3 regions of the Flavobacterium plantiphilum genome follow, and region 1 is predicted to be linked to each of the others. Evidence: riboswitches for the same ligand, from Rfam matches in the RefSeq annotation. Region 1 holds a riboswitch; each other region holds the start of a gene.
The links. Region 1 has a riboswitch for cobalamin ahead of ABS764_RS12340 (TonB-dependent receptor plug domain-containing protein). Riboswitches for the same ligand answer to the same signal wherever they lie in the genome.

Region 1 (6,749 bases):
AATACTGTCGTAGACCGCTACAGCTGGATTGTTAATGACTATCTTTCACTGGAGCAACAACTACAGGGAACTTCTAAAAACAATGGAGTAGAATATGGTTTGAGTTTAGTTTCTTCAGGAAGTAATCAGGTTATTGGTTATGTACGTTACATTATTCCTGGTTCAGATGCTGCTACAAAAGATATTAAACGTGGTGAAATATTTTACGGAGTGAATGGAACCCGCCTCACACTAAGCAATTATCTTAGTTTATTAAGAAGTTCTGATCTGGATTACACCTTAAATTTTGCCGACCTTACTTATGACAACAATAGCAATCCTGTAATTACTCCTAATGGAAAAAGTTTAACATTGACAAAAACAACATTAGCTGAAAATCCTGTTTTTATCAAAAAAGTCATTAACAATGGAACTCATAAAATTGGCTACTTGATGTACAATGGTTTTTATGACAATTATGATTTAGAACTTAATGATGCCTTTGGGTATTTTAAAACCGAAGGAATAACTGATTTGGTATTAGATCTAAGGTACAATGGCGGAGGTTCTGTACTGACAGCTACCCGATTAGCCAGTATGATTACAGGACAATTTACAGGACAGATTTTTAGCGAATTGGCATACAATAACAAAAAATCTTTTCTCAACAGAAAGTACACTTTTACAAGTACTATTGACAAAGCGGGTATCAATAGTTTAAATCTTAACAGGATTTATGTTTTAACGACCAGAAGTACCGCTTCGGCAAGTGAACTCATTATTAACGGTTTGGATCCGTATATCAATGTAATCCAGATAGGAGATAATACTGATGGTAAAAATGTGGCTTCGGTTACTCTTTATGATTCTCCTACTTTTTCAAGAACTAATGCAAATCCTTCTCATCGTTATGCAATGCAGCCTATTGTTGCCCGTTCGGTAAATGCAGCAGGCTTTGGCGATTATTTAGAAGGATTAGTTCCTGAATATCCCTTATTTGAAAGAATTAGTACCATGGGAACTCTGGGAGAACCTAATGAACCTTTGCTGGCAACTGCCATTGGAAAAATTACCGGTACAGCTAAAAATATTCCACAAAAAACAACAGCTGATTTTCCTTTTATTGATGATTCTAAAACACTTAGAGGACTTAATTTGATGTATTTTAGTACAGAAGAACAATAATTCACAATCCATTTGAGTTTATAGCAATAAGAACCAACCATTTAAAAAACCAAGTTTATGAAAAAATTATTTTATTTTTTACTGATTATCACCATGATGGTGTCTTTTGGATTTGAAAAAACAACTGATGCAGTTGCAAAACCCATTAATGTTGTTATTGATGTAGCTCACGGTGGCAGTGATTCTGGTGCTGTTATAAAAGGTATAAGCGAAAAACAATTGGTGGAGCAACTTTCTAAAAAGATAAAATCCTCTAATCAGAATGTGCAGCTTCATTTCACCCGAAATGATGACAAAACTTTAAGCCTTCAGGAAAGAGCCGCATTCATTAATACTCTTAAGCCTGATTTAGTATTATCCATTCATATCAATTCTAATAGAGACACTAATAAGTCAGGACTTGAAATCTTTACTGCGCAAGAAGAAAATGAATTTTCTCAAAAATCAACAGAAATTGCACAAAAACTAAGTTCAAAACTATCTGAAAATGATTTTTTAAAAGGAAATGAACTTAGAAAAGCTCCTTTTTATATACTTAAAAAAACGAATGCTCCTGCTATCCTTATAGAACTAGGTTATTTATCTAATGAAAATGACTTTAAATATCTAACGGATACTAACACACAAAATAAAATTGCTAATTCTATTTCTGAATTCATTTCTGATTTAGGAAAATAAATCTAAGCTTTATAAAACAAAAATCCCATCTCCTTATTTAAAAAGAGATGGGATTTTTTAATTGTATCAGCGGTTTTACAAAGTAATATTCAATCCTAATTTAAAGTTTCTGCCTTTGGTACTAAAACCTCTGGCTTCTACAAAGTCTTTATTCAAAATATTATCTGCTGCCGCAAAAAGGTTTAGTCTGTTTTTAATAACGGTATAACGGATATTGGCATTTACTAATTGATAATCTTTCAGTATTTCTGAGTTAACAATAGTTTCAAAATCCGGCGCTGGTCCATAAGTACTATATTCTGTATATCTGTCAGAGACAAATTGATAAGTAGCACTAAAAGCTAAGCGGTCAGTTGCCTGAAAATCAATTGCCGAATTTACCTTATGCTTCGGGTTTAAAACTCTTGACTGCTTCTGCATTTCTGTAAAAGTGTAATTAGCACTCCATTTTAATTTGTTTGTCAATTGATACGAAAACATAGTTTCAAATCCTCTGGCTTTATTAATTCCTGAAATATTATAATATTCATAAGTACTCAAATCAAAACCAATAGCGTCAGTTTCATCTCTCAAAAAAGCTATAGATGTGAAAATCAGTTTTTTATTTAATAATTCTAATTCCACTCCTGCTTCCAGTGTTTTATCTTTTTCAGCAACCAAATTCTCATCACCATAAGAAGAATATAACTGATACAAACTAGGTGCTATAAAAGCGGAACTGTAAGAAGCCAATAATTTTATTGGTGTATTTGGTATAGAATACGAAGGATTTAAGTTAAAAACCCAATTATTTCCAAACATACTATGAATGGTATAACGTGCTCCGGCATTAAAATTGAATCCAAAATCAGAGTTATAAACTGCAGTTAAATAAGGATCAATCATATTAAAATTAGCTAATTCAGTACGAATATCTACATAATCACTTTTATTAGACATTTCATGAAATTGAAACTGAGCTCCGGTTACCAGAAATAATTCCGGTAAAATGCTGTATTTATTAAATAAATCGGCATTCACGCTTCTTGATTTATAATACGAAAAACTACCATAATTAAAAAGAGCCCTGTCCATTACATTTGCACTCGAGTTAAGGACAATTTCACCATTGGTGTACTTGTATTTTGGAGAAAAACCAATTCTGTATTGTTCTGAAGTGGCAAAATTCTCGATATTATCAGCAAAAGAACCAGCATCAAAATCATTTTTAATTTTATCATAACTGGCAAAGAAATCCAATGCTAATTTGTTATTTGGTGTAAAACCAAACTTTACAATAGAATTTACTCTGGAAAAATGATCAGCTTCAAAGTTTTCAGTATCCAAGGCCGGTTTAGCTTCAGAAATTCCGGTAGTTTCAGTACTGTTTAAAGAGGCAAAATAATTGAACTTCTCCGATTTTCCGTTAAATGAAAATCCCTGATTGTAATCCTGAGCTGAATAATCCTTATCCTTAGCTGTAGTCTGAGTTCCTACATTCATATACACATTTCCTGCAATGGATTTTTTAGCTGCCTTTTTCAAAGTAATATTAATTACTCCGGTAGCTGCCCCAGAACCATAAAGTGTACTGGCCGCCCCTTTCATTACCTCAATACTTTCTACCTGATCGGCTGAAAGTAAACGTAAATCATAGGACAAACTGATTCCGGAAGCATCGGTAACAGGAACACCATCAATTAAAATTAAAGCCTGATGTCCTCTTCCTCCTCTGATATAAAGACCTAAATCTTTCCCATTTCGGCTCTGATTCCCATTTACTTCTACTCCCGCAACTGTACTCAAAACTGAAGCTACTGATTGTCCGGGTCTCTTTTTTAAGTCATCAGCAGTAATCTTTACAATTACTTTTCCGGATTTTTCTTTTGGTAAAGCAAATTTAGAATCAGAAATAACCACTTCTTCTAATTCATTCGTTCCGGAAAGAACAATTCCTTTTTTTTGCGCCATTGCACAGGTACTTATTAATACGAATAACGCACTAATACGAACGATTTTTTGGTTCATTTTAATAAACATTTAATAACAGCTATTTGCTGTTACATGACTAAAAATGGGAGAAAAGCATAGAATGACCCCATACCCAAACCTTTTTTCCCGAAAGTTTGATACTCGATGTATTAGGCAGGTCTCCTGGCTTGCGTCTTGTTGTTTACCTTCCCATTCCATTTTAGATTTAGGATTTTTGATTTTAGATATAACTAAAATCTGAATTCTAAAATCTACAATTAAAACAGTGGTTTTGCAGATAACAACAAGCTTGATAGCTTACAGTTGCGGGTACAGCTTAGGATTTTTGATTTAGATATAGATTTACAATTTCTGATTGCTTACAATGCGGAAATCTGCTTTCTAATTTCTGTCGCCTTTCACCTAATTCCCTTTTAATGCTGTTTTCTCATAGAAAACAGCAACCTCAATACGGCGGCAAAGATAAAACTTAATTCAGCTAAAAATCAAATTTAAAGTACTATTTGGCCTTACTAATACAAAACACTAAAAATCAATTAGTTAAAAACATAAAACAAAATCACAATGTTATTTTTATCACTGCTCCAAAATCGACTTTATTAGTAAAAGCATCTTTCAAAGGTAAATTAGTCAGCTTGCACAAAATACTTCTAATTACTCCAGCATGAGTAACAAGCACTATTTTTTCTGATTCCTTTTTTGCAACAATTGAAGTTAAAAAATCACTTACACGCTGATGCAATACAACAAATGATTCGCCGTTAGGAACAGCGACATTTACAAAATCGTTCATCCAAGGGCTATAATCGGCTTTGGGAATGGCATTCCAATTTTTTAATTCCCAATCGCCAAAATGCATTTCCATTAGTCGGGAATCGGTAATAACTGTATCTGATAAATACTTTGCTAATTGGGTACAACGCAACAACGGACTGGAATAAACAATAGCGTCAGCAGGGATTTTAAGTTTAATTCCCTCAAATTGTAGTTCAAAAGGTGTTTTTAAATCAACATCACTTTGTCCGTAGCAAACGCCTTTTTCACAAACTGTCTCCGTGTGTCGGACTAAATAAATTTCCATAATGCAATTGCTGATAAATAAAAAACTACTTCGCAAACTTGCTGTGTTGCCCCCAAACAATCGCCAGTGTAACCATCAATCCATTTTTGGAAATAGCGAGCCAGAAAATAACGGAATATGAAAACAGGAATAACAACTAGCAAGATTTGTCCGTAAAAGAATGAAAGAGTAAAAAGTGGTAACAATCCAAAAAAGAAAGCCCCAACAACTTCTCTCCAGGTAAACTTTTGCGCTATGGGTTTGCTTTTACTTGTGGCATCTTCTCTGGAATATTCATGAGTAAAAACAATAGATACAGCAGCTAATCGACTTAAAGCATGTCCCGAAACAAACAACAATAAACCTACCACTATCGAATTTGCCTCTGCAAGTAACTGAACTACGCTCTGGAATTTTAACAAAAACAGCAATACCAAACCGATAGCTCCATAAGCTCCGATAGCACTGTCTTTCATAATTAGAAGAATCTTTTCCTTAGTCCATCCGCCACCAAAACCATCGCAAACATCGGCAAAACCATCTTCGTGAAAAGCGCCTGTAACCAGAATACTGGCAATCATTGATAAAATAACCGCTATTTCATTTGAAAAAACAAAAGCCGAAAGATAATAAATCACAAAGTTTATTCCGCCTACAATCCAGCCGATAAGTGGAAAATAACGGGAAGCTTTGTTTAAATAATCCGGATGATGATTGATATTTTTAGGACAGGGAATTCGGGTATAAAATAGTACTGCGGTAAAAAATATATGGAGTTCTTTTTTCATTTTGTTTAAATATCAATATCATTTTGGCTAAAGCCAATAAAATTCACAACCTACAAACCAACAGCTAAAGCTGTTGGCAATTCAAGCTAAAGCTCCTACCTTTGAATTGTCTCCAGCTTTAGCTGGAGAAACCTTGATTAAAATCATTAATGGCTTCAGCCAAACTATTTATCATTAACCTTCTTAAATCCATATTTATCAATGAATTCATCATATTCTTCCTGAAATGTTTTCTTTTTATGATGCTCTTCTTGATTTTTGATATAATCTCGAACTTTGTCAATAATCGATTCCGAAACAGAAACGGCAAAATATTCATCTTGCCATTCAAACTTTGCTTTAGTCAAACCGTTCTTATTTATCCAGAATGAAGACTCTCCTTTTATTAATTGCATTATTTTTTGAATATTTTGATCAACACCCAATGAAATAAGACAATGACAATGATCAGCATATCCATTTATAAAATCTATAAAAATCCCTTTTTGAACTGCATTTTCTCGTATATGCTGCCAAACTTTTTGACGCAATTCTATTGAATCTAAATAAGGAAATCTATTTTTAGTACTCCAAACACAATGAATATATACTTTAACAAAAGGCATAATTGTATTTTTAAATTGTTTTATTTTTTTGGCTAAAGCCAATGATTTATCTTTCTCTCTCCAAATTCATTAAAAAAATTCTAATTGCTTTAAATCTCGGAATATCAAATCTCCTTTTTAATTGCCTCCAGATTTATCTGAAGATTTCCAAATTTCTTTTATATTGGCTTTAGCCAAAAAAATCTACTTCTCACTCACTCCCGCACTTTCAAAACTAGCCATATCATTTAAAAAAGCCACAGCCGATTCTATTATTGGGAAAACCAAAGCACAGCCAGTTCCTTCGCCCAAACGTAAATCCAATTGTAAAACAGCTGGAACATTCAGATAATCCAATAATTTTTTATGGGCTTTTTCCGCTGATTGATGACTGAAAATGGCATTTTTTAGTATTTCAGGATTCTTTTTGTACGCGACCAAAAAAGCCACACTACAAATAAAACCATCCACTAAAAAAATCATATTTTGACGATAAGCCTCCAG
Region 2 (6,749 bases), on a different contig from region 1:
GAAAAAACGGCTTATTTTGCCGAATACGAAAATAAAGGCGAAGGTTTTAAACCAAAGCAGAGAGCTCCGTGGACACATCAGTTAACTAAATCGGAAGCAGCAAAATATACACTGAAGAATATTTTAGGAAACAACTCTAAATCAACAGAAAAGGAATGGTATGATTTGTAATTTTCTGAATTTTATATTTTAAACTAAAAACAGCCGCAGGAAATTATTCTTGCGGCTGTTTTTCTGGCTAATAAAATGAGAATAAACTACATCAGTACTAATTTACAAGATTCAAATCTGTAAAACCGGATACTTCGGTAGAAACTTCTCCCAGCCATCCGCCTTCAGCACGGTTGGAAGTGTACACTTTCACAAAATCGATTCCCTGTAATTTCACCGCTTTACCATCTTTATCTACAGCCCAGTCGATGTTAATTTGTGCTTTTTCATTAGTGTTTGCCCAGTTGTCGCTATAACCCCATTCATAAGGAAGATTAGACCAACTATTACCACTACCTGCAATATTAGATTTTAAGAAAGTACCTTTAAACGTGATGCTTTCTCCTTTCCACAGTGGATAATATGCTTGCGTATTGAAAGCATTTTTAGAAATATAACCTGTTTGTCCTTTGTTATCCGTCCACCGAATATACTCGGCAAGGCTCGCTTTAGTTTCTACTTCAGGTTTGTAATACGTCATTTCATAATTTTTAAGGGTCGTTTCCTTATTGTATTCAGAACCTGCAATTTCATACCATTCGTCATCGGCTTTTCCATTGCCATTAGCATCATAAGAAACCATGATAGTTCCCGGTTCTGCCCATGTAGTAAGTGCGTTTCCGTTTACAATGAAATCATTTCCTTCTTTATTGATTACAGTATGGTCAAAACCAAATGTAACATAACCGCCAAAACCACCAAGACTTATCATATTTCCTGCTTTTAAAGCAGTTTCAGCCTTTACACGCATCGTTTCATCTGTGTCTTTGTCTGTGGCTGCCGGAAGTTTATTGACTGATTGTCCTGGTGCTGGTAAAAAGTCAAATACCTGAGTGATTTTATTCAAATACGTTTTTTCGTTAACAGTTACTGTAAAGGTTTTAGTGTTTTCGCCACCATCATTTTTTGCTTTTAATTCAAGACTGTGTGTTCCTGCTTCTGCAAAAACATAGTTTAAATTAGCTGTTGCAGCTATTTCTTCTCCGTCTAATGACCATATAAATGTAGCGTTATTGGTGTTTTTAATTTCGGGCTGAATGCGAAGCCATTGCATTTTGTCTAAAGTAAAACCATTTTCAGGTTCCTGAATTTGGATTTCAGGAGAACTTATTTCGTCATCAGAACATCCCGTTAGTGATAAGATTGCTAAAGAAAGAGCAAATAGATTTTTTTTCATTTTTTTCATTGTAAAGGTTATTGTTTAATTGTTGTTTTGAATTTAAAAGCAATATGTGCAGGAATGTCTCCGGTAGTAACTGTGAATTTGGTATTACCTTCTTTATCTATGCAGTAGAGTTTTCCGGGAGAAACATAATCTCCGGCATCAGTGATATACACATTTAGTGAAACAGGATCTACAGCAATTCCATATGGCGTTTTAATTGCATCTCTGATAGTCTTAGGCAGGAATGATTCGTTAAGCAGGGTTTCCGTTTTTATATCGATTACAGAATAATTAATAATGTAGTCGAAAGTGGTATAACTGAATTCAGATCCAATGACATACGCTTTATTTCCAGCAATAGATAGATTGGAACAGGCAATATCAAATACTTTTTTAATCTGATCTGTTTTAGTATCGATAACATATAATTGAGAAGGAGTTTCATAATAATCGCCACGGGAACTTACATATAAATCACCATCTTCATCGGCTTTAAGACGGTGTAAATTGATAGCAACATCAATATCTTTTGTTTTAGTAAAACTGTTTAGGTCAATTACTGAGATTGTTCTTTCATAATTCGGAGGACTGTATCCACCTGAATTGGCAACATAAAGTTTATTGTCTACTACAGCCATCTCTTCGGGTTGGCGTCCCACTTTTACCGTTCTGGTAATGCTTAGTGATGTAGTGTCAATCTCGGCAACAAATCCGTTTGGTGAATTATCACCCAATTGGGCTTCACCATCATAGGCACTGGCATAGGCTTTTCCATTGGAAAATGTGATATAGCGACAGTTTTTTACCTCAATCACTTTTATACGTTTGGTAGTTTTGACATCCATAACTTCTATTTTGTTTGAGTTATTGATTACGGCATATACTTTTGAACCATAAACACCTATATCATTTCCTACGTCACCTAAACCTAAAGTAGCTTCCGGGTTAGCTTGTGAATAAATGTTTCGTCTGTAATTTCCTGTTTCGTAGTCATAATAATCTAATGAAGCTTTGTTCATGCTCATATTTCCTTCGTTAAGAAGATAAAATCCTTCAACAGAAGTAATCGTTTCAGGAGGTAATGCTATGTTGTCTTCCGGGATAATAGCATCATCTGTTTGGCATCCTTGAAAAAGAAATACCAACAAAGTGAATAAATAATAAAAATTGAGATTTTTTTTCATTTGTAATAGGAATTTATTTAAAAATTTAGAGACAGATTCAGTCGGTAGTTTCTTCCGGGCATGGGGAAATTGAGTACTACGTCATAATATTGATTGAAAAAATTGTTGACTTCTACACCCATTTTTACAGGAAGATGCGCTAGTTTACCATTCCAAATTACGGCCATGTCACTGGTGTACCAAGGTTGCACGTAGTTTACAGCGATATTTGCTTTTTGGCTATAGCGCTCGCCTGTGTACATGAAACTATAATTTATTTGCCAGTTTTTCCAATTAATAGCAGCCGTTAAAGTGCCGCTGTTTATAGGAGTATAGGGAATTTGATTTTTGTAGGTACTGCTGTTTGGGGTAATATCAATTGCTCTTTGCCAGGTGTAACTCAAGCCTAAGTCTAAAAAGACTTGCGACGGAAGTTTGAAAACAAAATTGCTGTTTATTTCTGCTCCCCTTATATCCACTTCTCCCAGATTAACCATCGTCCATCTAAAAAGATTAGTAGATGGAATGGCGATGATCTTGTCTTTTACCCTGTTATAATAGACATCTGTCTGAAAGGAAGCCGATTGTAAAAACTTCTTAGGCTCAATAATGTAAGTGCTTCCAAAATCATATTGTGTGGTGAATTCCGGTTTTAATGAGCTGTTACCAATGAATGTATAGTACAAATCATTAAAAGTAGGCAATCGAAAAGATTCTTTATAAAAAGCTCTAATTCGGAAATTTTTGTTATTTGAAGGTTGGAAAGAAGCCGATAAAACGGGACAAAAAATTCTTTGGCTGTCTCCTTGCTGAAAATATTTCACCTGTTCGTCAACATAAGTTCCCAGAAGATTGACTTGGATGTCCAGTCGATTCCAGTTCATTTCGCTGGATAATGCACCTAAATACGAATAACGGGCAGGATACGGGAAACGGTATAAATTAGCTTCCAGGGTATTTATCGAAAAATCTGCAGCCAAAGAAGTTTTCCACCAGGAATTAATGGTGTAAAGTGTGGCAACAGAAGTATAAAATTCATTCTGATAATACTTATTATCTAATGCGCCTTCCAGTGTTTTATAATCCGGATCCATGTAGCGGCTGTAATCTTTGCTGTATTTCAGATTGACAAGCAATTCGAATTTCTTATCAAATGAACTCTGAATCGTTCCATGAACAAAAAAATTCCGGTCCCATTGTCGCTGAAAATGCTCATAATTATTGGCCACTATAGCACCGGGCAATCCACGTTCCGAATTATAAAAATAGGCTTTTAGCGAACCTTTGATGGATGGGTTCAATTGAGCATGTAATGTCAATTCACCTCTAAAAGCTTCAATATCTCCATTTTGACGAACCGCTGTGGTATCGTAGCCATTCTTTTTTTGGTAGCGGTATTTGTATTTGCCATCGGCTTTTGTCCAATCTGTGCTGGCAGTTAGAGCAAATTTTTCGGATAATTTTTGTTGGTAGAGTAACGAAGGGTTAAAAAGTCCAAAAGAACCTGTCTTTAAATTAGTTCGGATTTTGATGTTTTTATCGGCACTAAATTCAGGTGTTTTAGTTCGTAAATAAAGTGTGTTGGAAGCAAAAAATCCCCGTGCCGGCTGAAAAATAGTTGACTTTTGTCCGTTGTATAATTCAATGGCTTCAATGTTGTCCAAAGAATATTTACCCAAATCAACCTGACCATTTTGTGCATTGCTGATGCTCATACCGTCATAGAAAACTGCGGTATGTGCACTTCCCAGACTTCGTACATTAATGGTTTTGAGTCCGCCAATTCCACCATAGTCTTTTAGTTGAACTCCTGAAAAATAACGAATCGCATCGGCAACCGATAAACTGTTGAGTTTTTCCAGTTGCTTGCCTGATAAAATTTGTACAGGCATTGGCGATGCTACTTTAAATTCCCGCTTGCCTGAAGGCACAATCACCTCACTCAGATGTTGTGGTTTTAAAGAGTCCTTTTCTTTTAGGTGTACAGTCAGCTTAGCCTGTGCGTATAGAGAACTTGTGAATAAAATCCATACGAGCAAGACAAACCCACCATATAATCTAAGCTTACATAGAGGCATATAAATCTATTTTACTAAAAAATAGTAGTTTCGGAAAAATTGTAAATCAAATGCTACTTTGATTATTTGTGTTGAAAGCTCTGGTCCGCGAAAGCTTCAGTTGATATGCAGTGGCAGGTCTCCTGACTTGTTCCCATTTTGATCCGCCTTCCCATCTCGTTGAAACGAGACAGTGGCAAAAAGTTTGATTTTCAGAAAAATTCATTTTCGTGAAATCTGTCAAAATGTTGCATGGAACTTACAGTAACGGGCTTGTTCAGGATTTACACCTGATTCCCTCTTAGTTGACACTGTCGAAAAACAGAGCCAAACCATTGCGGGTGCAAAAGTAGTCAAACTTTTTGGGGTTAAAGAGTTCTTTTAAAAAAAAAGCAGAAGTTTAGTTTTGTCAAACAAAAATATCAATATAACTAACCTCATCGGTTATGGGGATAATTCCGTGTTTTTGTAAGGCGTTAAAGTATAGACTGTCTCCTGTTTTCAGGATGTATTCGGTATCGCCCACCTGCATTTTCATTTCGCCTTCGACCACAAACACAAACTCTTCGCCATCGTGTGATAACTGGTGCGGAATGACTTCGCCTTTTCGGGCTACAAATAAAAAAGGCTGCATTTTTTTTTGGTGGTATTCTGATGCATAGGGAAATATCATATAGCCTTTTTCGGTTTTAACCAGTTTTTCAACAGCTTCTTTACGGCTGGTAACAATGGCTTTATTCCAGCTATGCTGTTCCAGTAAACCTGATATAGTAGTGCCTAGAACAGAAGCAATTTTTACCAGGGTCGCTACTGATGGTATGGTTTTGTTGTTTTCTATTTTAGAAATCATGCTTTTAGATAAATCGCAGCTATCAGCCACTTCTTGCAAAGTGCGTTTTTGATTGATACGCAACAGGCGAATTCTTTCGCCTACTTCAAGATTGTTTTCTGTTTTGCTTTTAGTTTGTACTTTTTCGTTTTCCAAAATGCCTGTATTCAATTAGTTTGTCTAAGACTCTATTTTGTCACAAATAAAGGATAATTAATTTAACATTGTCCAGACTTTTTATTTTTTGTACCAAAATTAAATTCGAAAATAAAGATACTGATTATAATGCTGTTCTGATAATTTTTTATCAACTTTGTTGAATAAGAGTAAACCTATTGTAAAGAATATAAACTTTACGGTAATTCCGTAACCAATAAACCAACCTATGTATCAACCACTAAAAAGTTGTCTGGCTGTTATTTTGACCGTATATACAGCAGCAACACTACACGCTCAAAATCCTGAAATCAAAGTAGATCTTACTAAAGAAATTGCGCCTATGAAACCAGTATGGGCATGGTTTGGCTATGATGAGCCTAATTATACTTATATGAAAGACGGAAAAAAACTCCTTACTGAAATTGCAGAACTAAGTCCTGTGCCGGTATATGTGCGAACACATAGTTTACTGGTAAGTGGTGATGGTATTGCAGCGCTGAAATGGGGTTCAACAAATGCGTATACAGAAGACGCTGATGGAAATCCGGTTTATAACTGGAGAATTGTAGACAGTATTTTTGATACTTATGTTTCACGCGGCATGAAACCGCTGGCGCAAATTGGGTTTATGCCCGAAGCACTTTCGACACATCCGGCTCCTTACCGTCATTACTGGAAACCCGGTGATCCTTATACAGATATTATTACGGGTTGGGCTTATCCACCAAAAGATTATGACAAATGGCGTAATCTGGTTTACGAATGGGTAAAACATTCTGTGGAACGTTACGGTCAGAAAGAAGTAGAAAGCTGGTATTGGGAAGTTTGGAATGAACCTAATGGACATTACTGGAAAGGAACCCGCGAAGAATTCTATAAATTATATGATTATGCCGCTGATGGTTTAAAAAGAGCCTTGCCTACAGCAAAAATAGGAGGGATCAATATTGCAGGAACACGAAGCAAAGGCGCTCAGGAATGGACTAATGATTTTATAAAACATTGTATTAGCGGAACTAATTATGCCACAGGAAAAATAGGTTCGCCTATGGATGCTATTCTTTTTCATGCTAAAGGTTCGCCTAAATTAGTAGATGGCGCTGTAAGAATGAATATGGCTCCACAACTGAATGATATTCAAACCGGATTTAATATGGCGATGTCCT
Region 3 (6,749 bases), on a different contig from region 1:
ATCAATTTCCCTACATCAAAATTAGTAACGCTGGCATCAGCTATATATTTTTCATTATTTTTTCTGGTTTGGTCAAAAGTTGCTTCCACAATAGCATTTCCTAAAGAACTTTTTAAATCCAGATTAGTTTCAAAGGCAGCCACACTTCCTTTAAAGTTTCCTTTTAAATTAAATTTCTGAGGCAGTTGAATCGTGTTCGGAATCGTATTTTTTGGTGTAAAAGCAGTAATATCTTTTGCCGTACTTTCAAAGTTGGCAATAGCCAGATTAAACACTGATTTTTCAAAATCAGGCAATCCCCTGATGGTTCCTTTCACATCCACTTTAGTATTCCCAATCCCCTCAGCCTTGAAAGTGGTAATTTTTAAATCATCCAGTTTTCCGTTTACTGTCGCATTAAAATTCACGATAGTATTAGGATTATTTTTAAAAACAGCATTCGATTCCAGTTGTGGCACTAATAATAAAATATCTTTAAATGCCAGCATACTGTTTTTTAAATGGACATCTAAAGTGAGCTTTTCAGGATTCTTACTAATGGATTCAATAGATGGATAAGTTGCCAAAATGTTATCCTGTAAATTAGTCTGTGGTGTTTTTAACGATAAATTTTTAAGAGATGCTTCCTTTGAAGTATAATTAAATTTTGTTTTTAACGCATCTAACTGAAATCCGCTTTTTTCTTTGAAAGTAAAAGAATTGACCGTTCCGCTGTAATCATTATCTCTTATAGCAATAGCTTTTCCGTCAAAACTCAGTTCATTTAATTTTAGATGATTGTAATCAATTCCTTTTTTAGTCTGAATTTCATTATTATTATCAAATATAAAATTAAGATTGCTGATAGAAACAGCATTCACATCAATTTTCCAGGCTAATCCGGAATTTTCGACAGCCTCTTTGTTCGTTTCTTCTTTTGTTGTTTTTACAGATTTGGTTAAGGTAAGTTCACCATTTGTATTGTTTAATTCCAATGATTTCAGCGCAATGATTTGCTTTTCCAAATCTATTGTTTTCACATTTGTTTTCAATTTTTCAAACCGGATTTTGGTATCCATATTTGTAAGTGCATCTTTATATCTGACGTCAATATTTTCAAGAAGAATATCTTTTAACTGCAATTTTAAAACATTCGTTTCAGCTTCTTCTTCGATTTTTTCAGCCACTTTTTTAGTTGCTTCGACTAAATCCTGAGTTAGATTTAATTGTAAACCGTTTAGGTTTATTTCTGGAATATTAAAAGAGAGATTATTTAAATCAAAATTTTTAATTTGGGTATCAAAGTGATTGACAAATACATCAATATTGTTTTTTGCAACTGTATCATCATATTTAAATTTTATCGAATCAAGGTTTATTTTCCTGATAGAAATTTCCATTCCTTTCTCATCAGTCTTAGGTTTTTCTTCAGTAGCAAAGGCTTTGATGATGTAATCAAAATTATAAACAGAATCTTTATTTACTTTAATATGCGCAGTAACACCTTGCAAATCAATGCTGTTGATTTGAACTTTACTATTTAGCAATTCAAACAGGCTGATGTCTACTTTTAAAGATTTACCCGCCAGTAAAGTATCTTTTGACTGATCTTCAAAATAGAAATCATGCAGAATAATTTTCTTTGGTAACCCAAGTTCAATACTTCCTACTGCTACATTTGTTTTAATTTTTTCATGAAGATAACTAACAGCTTTGTCTTTTATAAAATTTTGTCCAAACGGAGTCTGCAAAGCAATAACTATCAATAAAAAAACTGTTACAACAAACAATAAAATGTATAATAGAATTTTAGCAACTTTTTTCAACTTAAGATAGATATAAATTAAAATAAATCATATTGATTTATTTGTAAAACAGTTCAACTGACCGTGGGTTTAAGCAATTTAAACAACAGCATTTCTCTATAAAACTACAGCTTTGACTGCTCTTTTCAAAACACAAAAACACTTTTGTGAAGATATTGCAAAGCGGCTGGGATGTATTTATAGAATTATAGAAAATTCTTTTAAAATTATAATTTAATTTAAAAACAAAAAAGGCCCGAACAATGTCCGAACCTTTCTGGGATTACCTCCACATACATGCAATCCTATACGAATCTTTTTAGGCAAAGATGCTATCAGTTCGGCCAGAATCTCAGCTGCCCAAAGGCTATTAAAGATTTAGGAATGTTAACACTCATCTTTTCTTTAAAATGATTGTTTATCACTCTAAAAAATTCTTTATCATTTATAGATGTTAAGCGAGAAAAGAAAGAAAATATAGATTATTAAATACAGGACACAACAAAGCTGTTTAAATTAGGTAGGTATCTGACTTGTAACATTCTTTTATATTCTCCCGCCAGCAATGGAGTTTATAAGCGCGACAGTTAGTGATTTTCCCACGATTCCCTTTTCACTTATTATTAAAAAAAAACCTAATTCAATTTGATAAAACAAATAAAGAACCAATCAACACAATTAGTTTAATATTCTTTATAAATTTAGCAAACAAACTCAAAAAGACCATCAAAAATTAAAAAACAAGATAATTAAACTTAATTATACATAAAAAATAGATTCAAAAACTTTTTAATACTTATTTTTGTCACCACAAAAGACAATTAGTACGATGGAAGAATTAGATACAATAGATTTATTATTATTAAAAATTCTGGGAAACAACTCCAATCAGACAATCAAAGAATTAGCTTTACAGGTAAATTTATCACCTACCCCGGTACTTCAGCGGGTAAAGAGGTTAGAAAATAACGGCTATATCAAAAAATATATTGCTTTACTTGATCATGAAAAATTCAGTCATGGATTCATTGTTTTTTGCAATATCAAACTCAAACAGCATGACCGGACAATAGGTCATAATTTTGTTGATGATATTATGAAAATCGATGAAGTAATTGAATGTTATAATGTTTCCGGTGATTATGATTTTATCCTGAAAGTTTTTGCCCGAGACATGAAGCATTACCAAAACTTTGTATTTAACAAGTTAGGCACAGTGGAAAGCATCGGTAGCACTCATAGTTCTTTTGTAATGGCAGAAATTAAAAATCTACACAATATTAGTATTTGATTGCCCAGTGACAAAAAAAGCTTTTCAACAGCCTTCAAACATCTAAATTCACAAAAAATATTTTTTTATCCGTTCCAAAGGGGATAATCAGTGTAACCCTGTTTTCCGCCTCCAAACATTGTTGCTCTGTCCGGTTTACTAAGCCCGGCATTTTTTTCAAACCGTTCAGGCAGGTCAGGATTTGCGATGTACAAAGTACCAAAGGAAATAAGATTTGCAATACCTTTTTCAAGTTCAGCTTCCGCAGAAGCCTTGTCATAACCTGAATTAGCAATAAGTGTCTGGCGTATCATCCTGCCAAAGAATTCAATCTCGTTTTCAGCGGTATAATGTTCTGGCGAAGGAAAATTCGAACTGCGTCTCATGAGTTCCACATGGGCAAAATCTAATTTGTTCAGTTCTTCAATCAGGTAGGTATAGGTAGCGGCAGGGTCATCCAGTATCATGTCACCATAAGTATGAAAAGGAGATAATTTAATTCCCACCTTTTCACTTCCCACCGCTCTGATTAATTCCTGCATTACTTCCAGTACAAAGCGGGCATTTTTAGGTATGCTGCCGCCGTAATCATCCTTCCTTTGGTTGGCACTTTCAGCCAAAAACTGATTGGGCAAATAGCCATTAGCAGCATGAAGCTGAACCCCGTCAAAACCTGCGGCTATGGCATTTTTTGCGGCCTGACCATAATCCTTTATAGTCCGTTTGATTTCCTGAATTGTCATTTCCTGAGGTATTTCGTAATCCTTCTTACCCTGGGAGGTAAAATGCTGCATTCCCCTTACAGGCAAAGGTGATGGTGCAAAAGGGAGCCTGCCATTCCTGTCTACAGAATGCCCCATACGGCCGGTGTGCCAAAGCTGAGCTACAATAACACCGCCTTTATCATGTACTGACGCAGTAACTTTCTTCCAGGCGTCCATTTGCTGATTGGTAAAAATACCCGGAGTAAGCGGACTGCCGGTAGCTTCTTCACTGATTCTTATGGATTCAGTAAGCAGCATACCTGCACTTGCCCTTTGAGTATAGTATTCTACCGTCATATTACCCACTAAGCCATTTATGTCTGTACGGCCTCTGGTCATCGCAGCCATGACCATTCTGTTTTTTAGGCTGACATTGCCTAAATATGTTTTTTCAAAAAGTTTCATACCATTTTTTTTAAAATTATTATTATTTATAAAAGACAAGAAGCTGAAACTTCATATAGTTATCTGCTGAAGATATTTTTTGCCACATCATTTATACAGAATATTTTTGTAAAAATTGTATTTCTTTCCGTTGAGCCATACGCTGAGCGATGATGCTGGCTGCAATCAATTGCAAGGCATGATAAAGCATCAATGGCAGTAATACTATTCCGGTGATGGTACTGTGCTGAAAGAGCACTTTTGACATGACGGTGCCATGTACCAATGACTTTTTAGACCCGCAAAATAAGACCGTTATACGATCTTCATCTGAAAAACCTAAAAATCGGCTGATCAGCCCTATACAAACGAATACAACGAGAAATAAAACCATCATCCCAACAGCAAGTCCTGCAAGTTCAAGGGTAGTAAAACCTTCAAAAAGATGTTCGGAAAATGACTTGCAAAACGACGTGTAAATGATGGTAAGGATAATTGCCTGATCGAAATATTTGAGTTGTTTTTTATACTTTTCGGCAATGGCACCAAAGCGGGAGTTGAGGGTGATGCCAATGATGACGGGCAACAAAACTTGTAAAAACAATTTGATAACGATATTCGAAACATCAAAACTGCCTGTTGCAGAAGCGATGAAAAGCCCAACCCATATCGGCGTAACCACTACGCCAATCAGGCTTGAAATACTCGCATTAAAAATGGCTGCGGGAATATTTCCTTTAGCAATAGAAACCATGACCACAGAAGAAGAAACTGTGGACGGCAAAGCTGCAAGAAAAAATACGCCCAGCCAGAGCAATTCAAAGCCGTTGCTGACAAACACGGGGCGAAATACTAAAACGATGAGCGGAAAAAACAAAAAGGTTGTTAGCTGGACGACAATGTGCATTTTCCAGTTTACAAGCCCGGATTTTAGTTTTTCAACACTCAGGCGCAAACCATAAAACAAAAAAATAAATGACACGCCAATATTGGCAATATCCTCCAGCGAAACAGGCTCTTTGACCATGCCCGGCCACGGCAGAAAATAAGCCAGCAAAATCATGGTGGCTATCATTAGCAGAAAACCGTCGAGACCTGATTTGCTTAATACTTGTAATAACTTTTTCAATTTGATCTTTACTATTTAATTTTTTTTTAAAGCTAATATTCGGGTGATAATGAAGTTTTTCCTAAAATATAATTAAGAATATACATTAAAGATCGGGACTACATCCCAAATTCTTTACGTATAATTTCTGCTCCAGCGCTTAATGCAATTAATTTGCCTCTTGCCACATCCCGTGATAAAGGAGCCATACCGCAGTTTGTTGAAGGATAAAGGTTTTCGACATCTACAAACTCAAGGGTCCTGCGCAGGGTATCAGCGACTTCTTCCGGTGTTTCTATAGTGTTGGTGGCCACATCAATGGCACCGACCATTACTTTTTTGCCGCGAACCAGTTCAATTAAATTAAAAGGCACACGCGAGTTATGGCATTCCAATGAAACAATATCAATATTGGATTTCTGGATTTTAGGGAAAATTTCCTCGTACTGACGCCACTCTGATCCCAATGTCTTTTTCCAGTCATTATTAGCCTGTATTCCATAACCGTAGCAGATATGTACCGCAGTCTGGCATTTTAAACCTTCAATGGCGCGTTCCAATGCTGCCATTCCCCAATCGTTTACTTCATCAAAGAATACATTAAATGCGGGTTCGTCAAACTGGATAATGTCTACACCTGCATCCTGTAGTTCTCTTGCTTCTTCATTGAGTAATTTCGCGAATTCCCATGCCAGTTTTTCACGGCTTTTGTAATGGTCATCGTACAAAGTATCTACCATCGTCATTGGACCAGGGAGTGCCCATTTTATAGGCTGATTTGTCAGCGTGCGTAAAAATTTGACATCTTCAACAAAAACTCCTTTTTGGCGTGCAACCTCTCCAACAACAACTGGAACACTTGCATCGTAACGGTCACGAATTTTTACGATTTTGCGGTTTTCAAAATCTACACCGCTTAAATGCTCGATAAAAGTGGTTACAAAATGCTGACGTGTCTGCTCGCCATCACTAATGATATCGACCCCTGCCAATTGCTGTTCGTGCAGAGAAATGCGCAACGCATCCTGTTTGCCTTCAATTAACTGATCTCCTTCTAATTTCCAGGGCGACCAAAGTTTTTCGGGCGGTGCAAGCCAGGCAGGTTTGGGTAAACTTCCAACAATTGAAGTCGGTACTAATTTTTTCATAATAAAATATTTTTAATGGCTATAATTAAAGATCAAAATTGGCAGACCACTGCTCTAAAACACTTTTGTAAGGCTTAATGAAGTGCTCTTCTGCATATTTACCCTGTTCGACAGCCAGTCGGCTGCGCTCATCGCGGTCATAATCCACGCGGGTGAGTGAATAATCTTCGTGTTTAAGACTCGGCTGATAGATTTTCCCAGCTACTGAATTTGCATTGTAAATTTCAGGACGATAAATCTTCTGGAAAGTCTCCATTGTGCTGATTGAGCTGATTAGTCCAAGATCAGTAT

Region 2: linked by a shared signal. The riboswitch ahead of ABS764_RS07220 (TonB-dependent receptor plug domain-containing protein) and the one ahead of ABS764_RS12340 (TonB-dependent receptor plug domain-containing protein) in region 1 are both predicted to bind cobalamin.
Region 3: linked by a shared signal. The riboswitch ahead of ABS764_RS08430 (translocation/assembly module TamB domain-containing protein) and the one ahead of ABS764_RS12340 (TonB-dependent receptor plug domain-containing protein) in region 1 are both predicted to bind cobalamin.

The regions. Positions count from the first base shown of each region.
Region 1 covers NZ_JBELQA010000006.1:322,967-329,715, forward strand. Annotated here, with positions in the region: gene ABS764_RS12330 (S41 family peptidase) at 1-1,164, shown strand, start outside; gene ABS764_RS12335 (N-acetylmuramoyl-L-alanine amidase) at 1,222-1,842, shown strand; gene ABS764_RS12340 (TonB-dependent receptor plug domain-containing protein) at 1,918-3,849, opposite strand; cobalamin riboswitch at 3,950-4,276, opposite strand; gene cobC (alpha-ribazole phosphatase) at 4,373-4,894, opposite strand; gene ABS764_RS12350 (adenosylcobinamide-GDP ribazoletransferase) at 4,879-5,661, opposite strand; gene tnpA (IS200/IS605 family transposase) at 5,826-6,266, opposite strand; gene cobT (nicotinate-nucleotide--dimethylbenzimidazole phosphoribosyltransferase) at 6,450-6,749, opposite strand, start outside.
Region 2 covers NZ_JBELQA010000003.1:430,073-436,821, forward strand. Annotated here, with positions in the region: gene ABS764_RS07205 (pectinesterase family protein) at 1-171, shown strand, start outside; gene ABS764_RS07210 (PKD-like domain-containing protein) at 269-1,387, opposite strand; gene ABS764_RS07215 (DUF5074 domain-containing protein) at 1,405-2,559, opposite strand; gene ABS764_RS07220 (TonB-dependent receptor plug domain-containing protein) at 2,577-4,616, opposite strand; cobalamin riboswitch at 4,712-4,947, opposite strand; gene ABS764_RS07225 (helix-turn-helix domain-containing protein) at 5,005-5,580, opposite strand; gene ABS764_RS07230 (GH39 family glycosyl hydrolase) at 5,810-6,749, shown strand, end outside.
Region 3 covers NZ_JBELQA010000004.1:180,271-187,019, reverse strand. Annotated here, with positions in the region: gene ABS764_RS08430 (translocation/assembly module TamB domain-containing protein) at 1-1,805, opposite strand, end outside; cobalamin riboswitch at 2,287-2,438, opposite strand; gene ABS764_RS08425 (Lrp/AsnC family transcriptional regulator) at 2,614-3,075, shown strand; gene ABS764_RS08420 (alkene reductase) at 3,141-4,223, opposite strand; gene ABS764_RS08415 (bile acid:sodium symporter family protein) at 4,315-5,331, opposite strand; gene ABS764_RS08410 (methionine synthase) at 5,430-6,458, opposite strand; gene ABS764_RS08405 (DUF1852 domain-containing protein) at 6,484-6,749, opposite strand, start outside.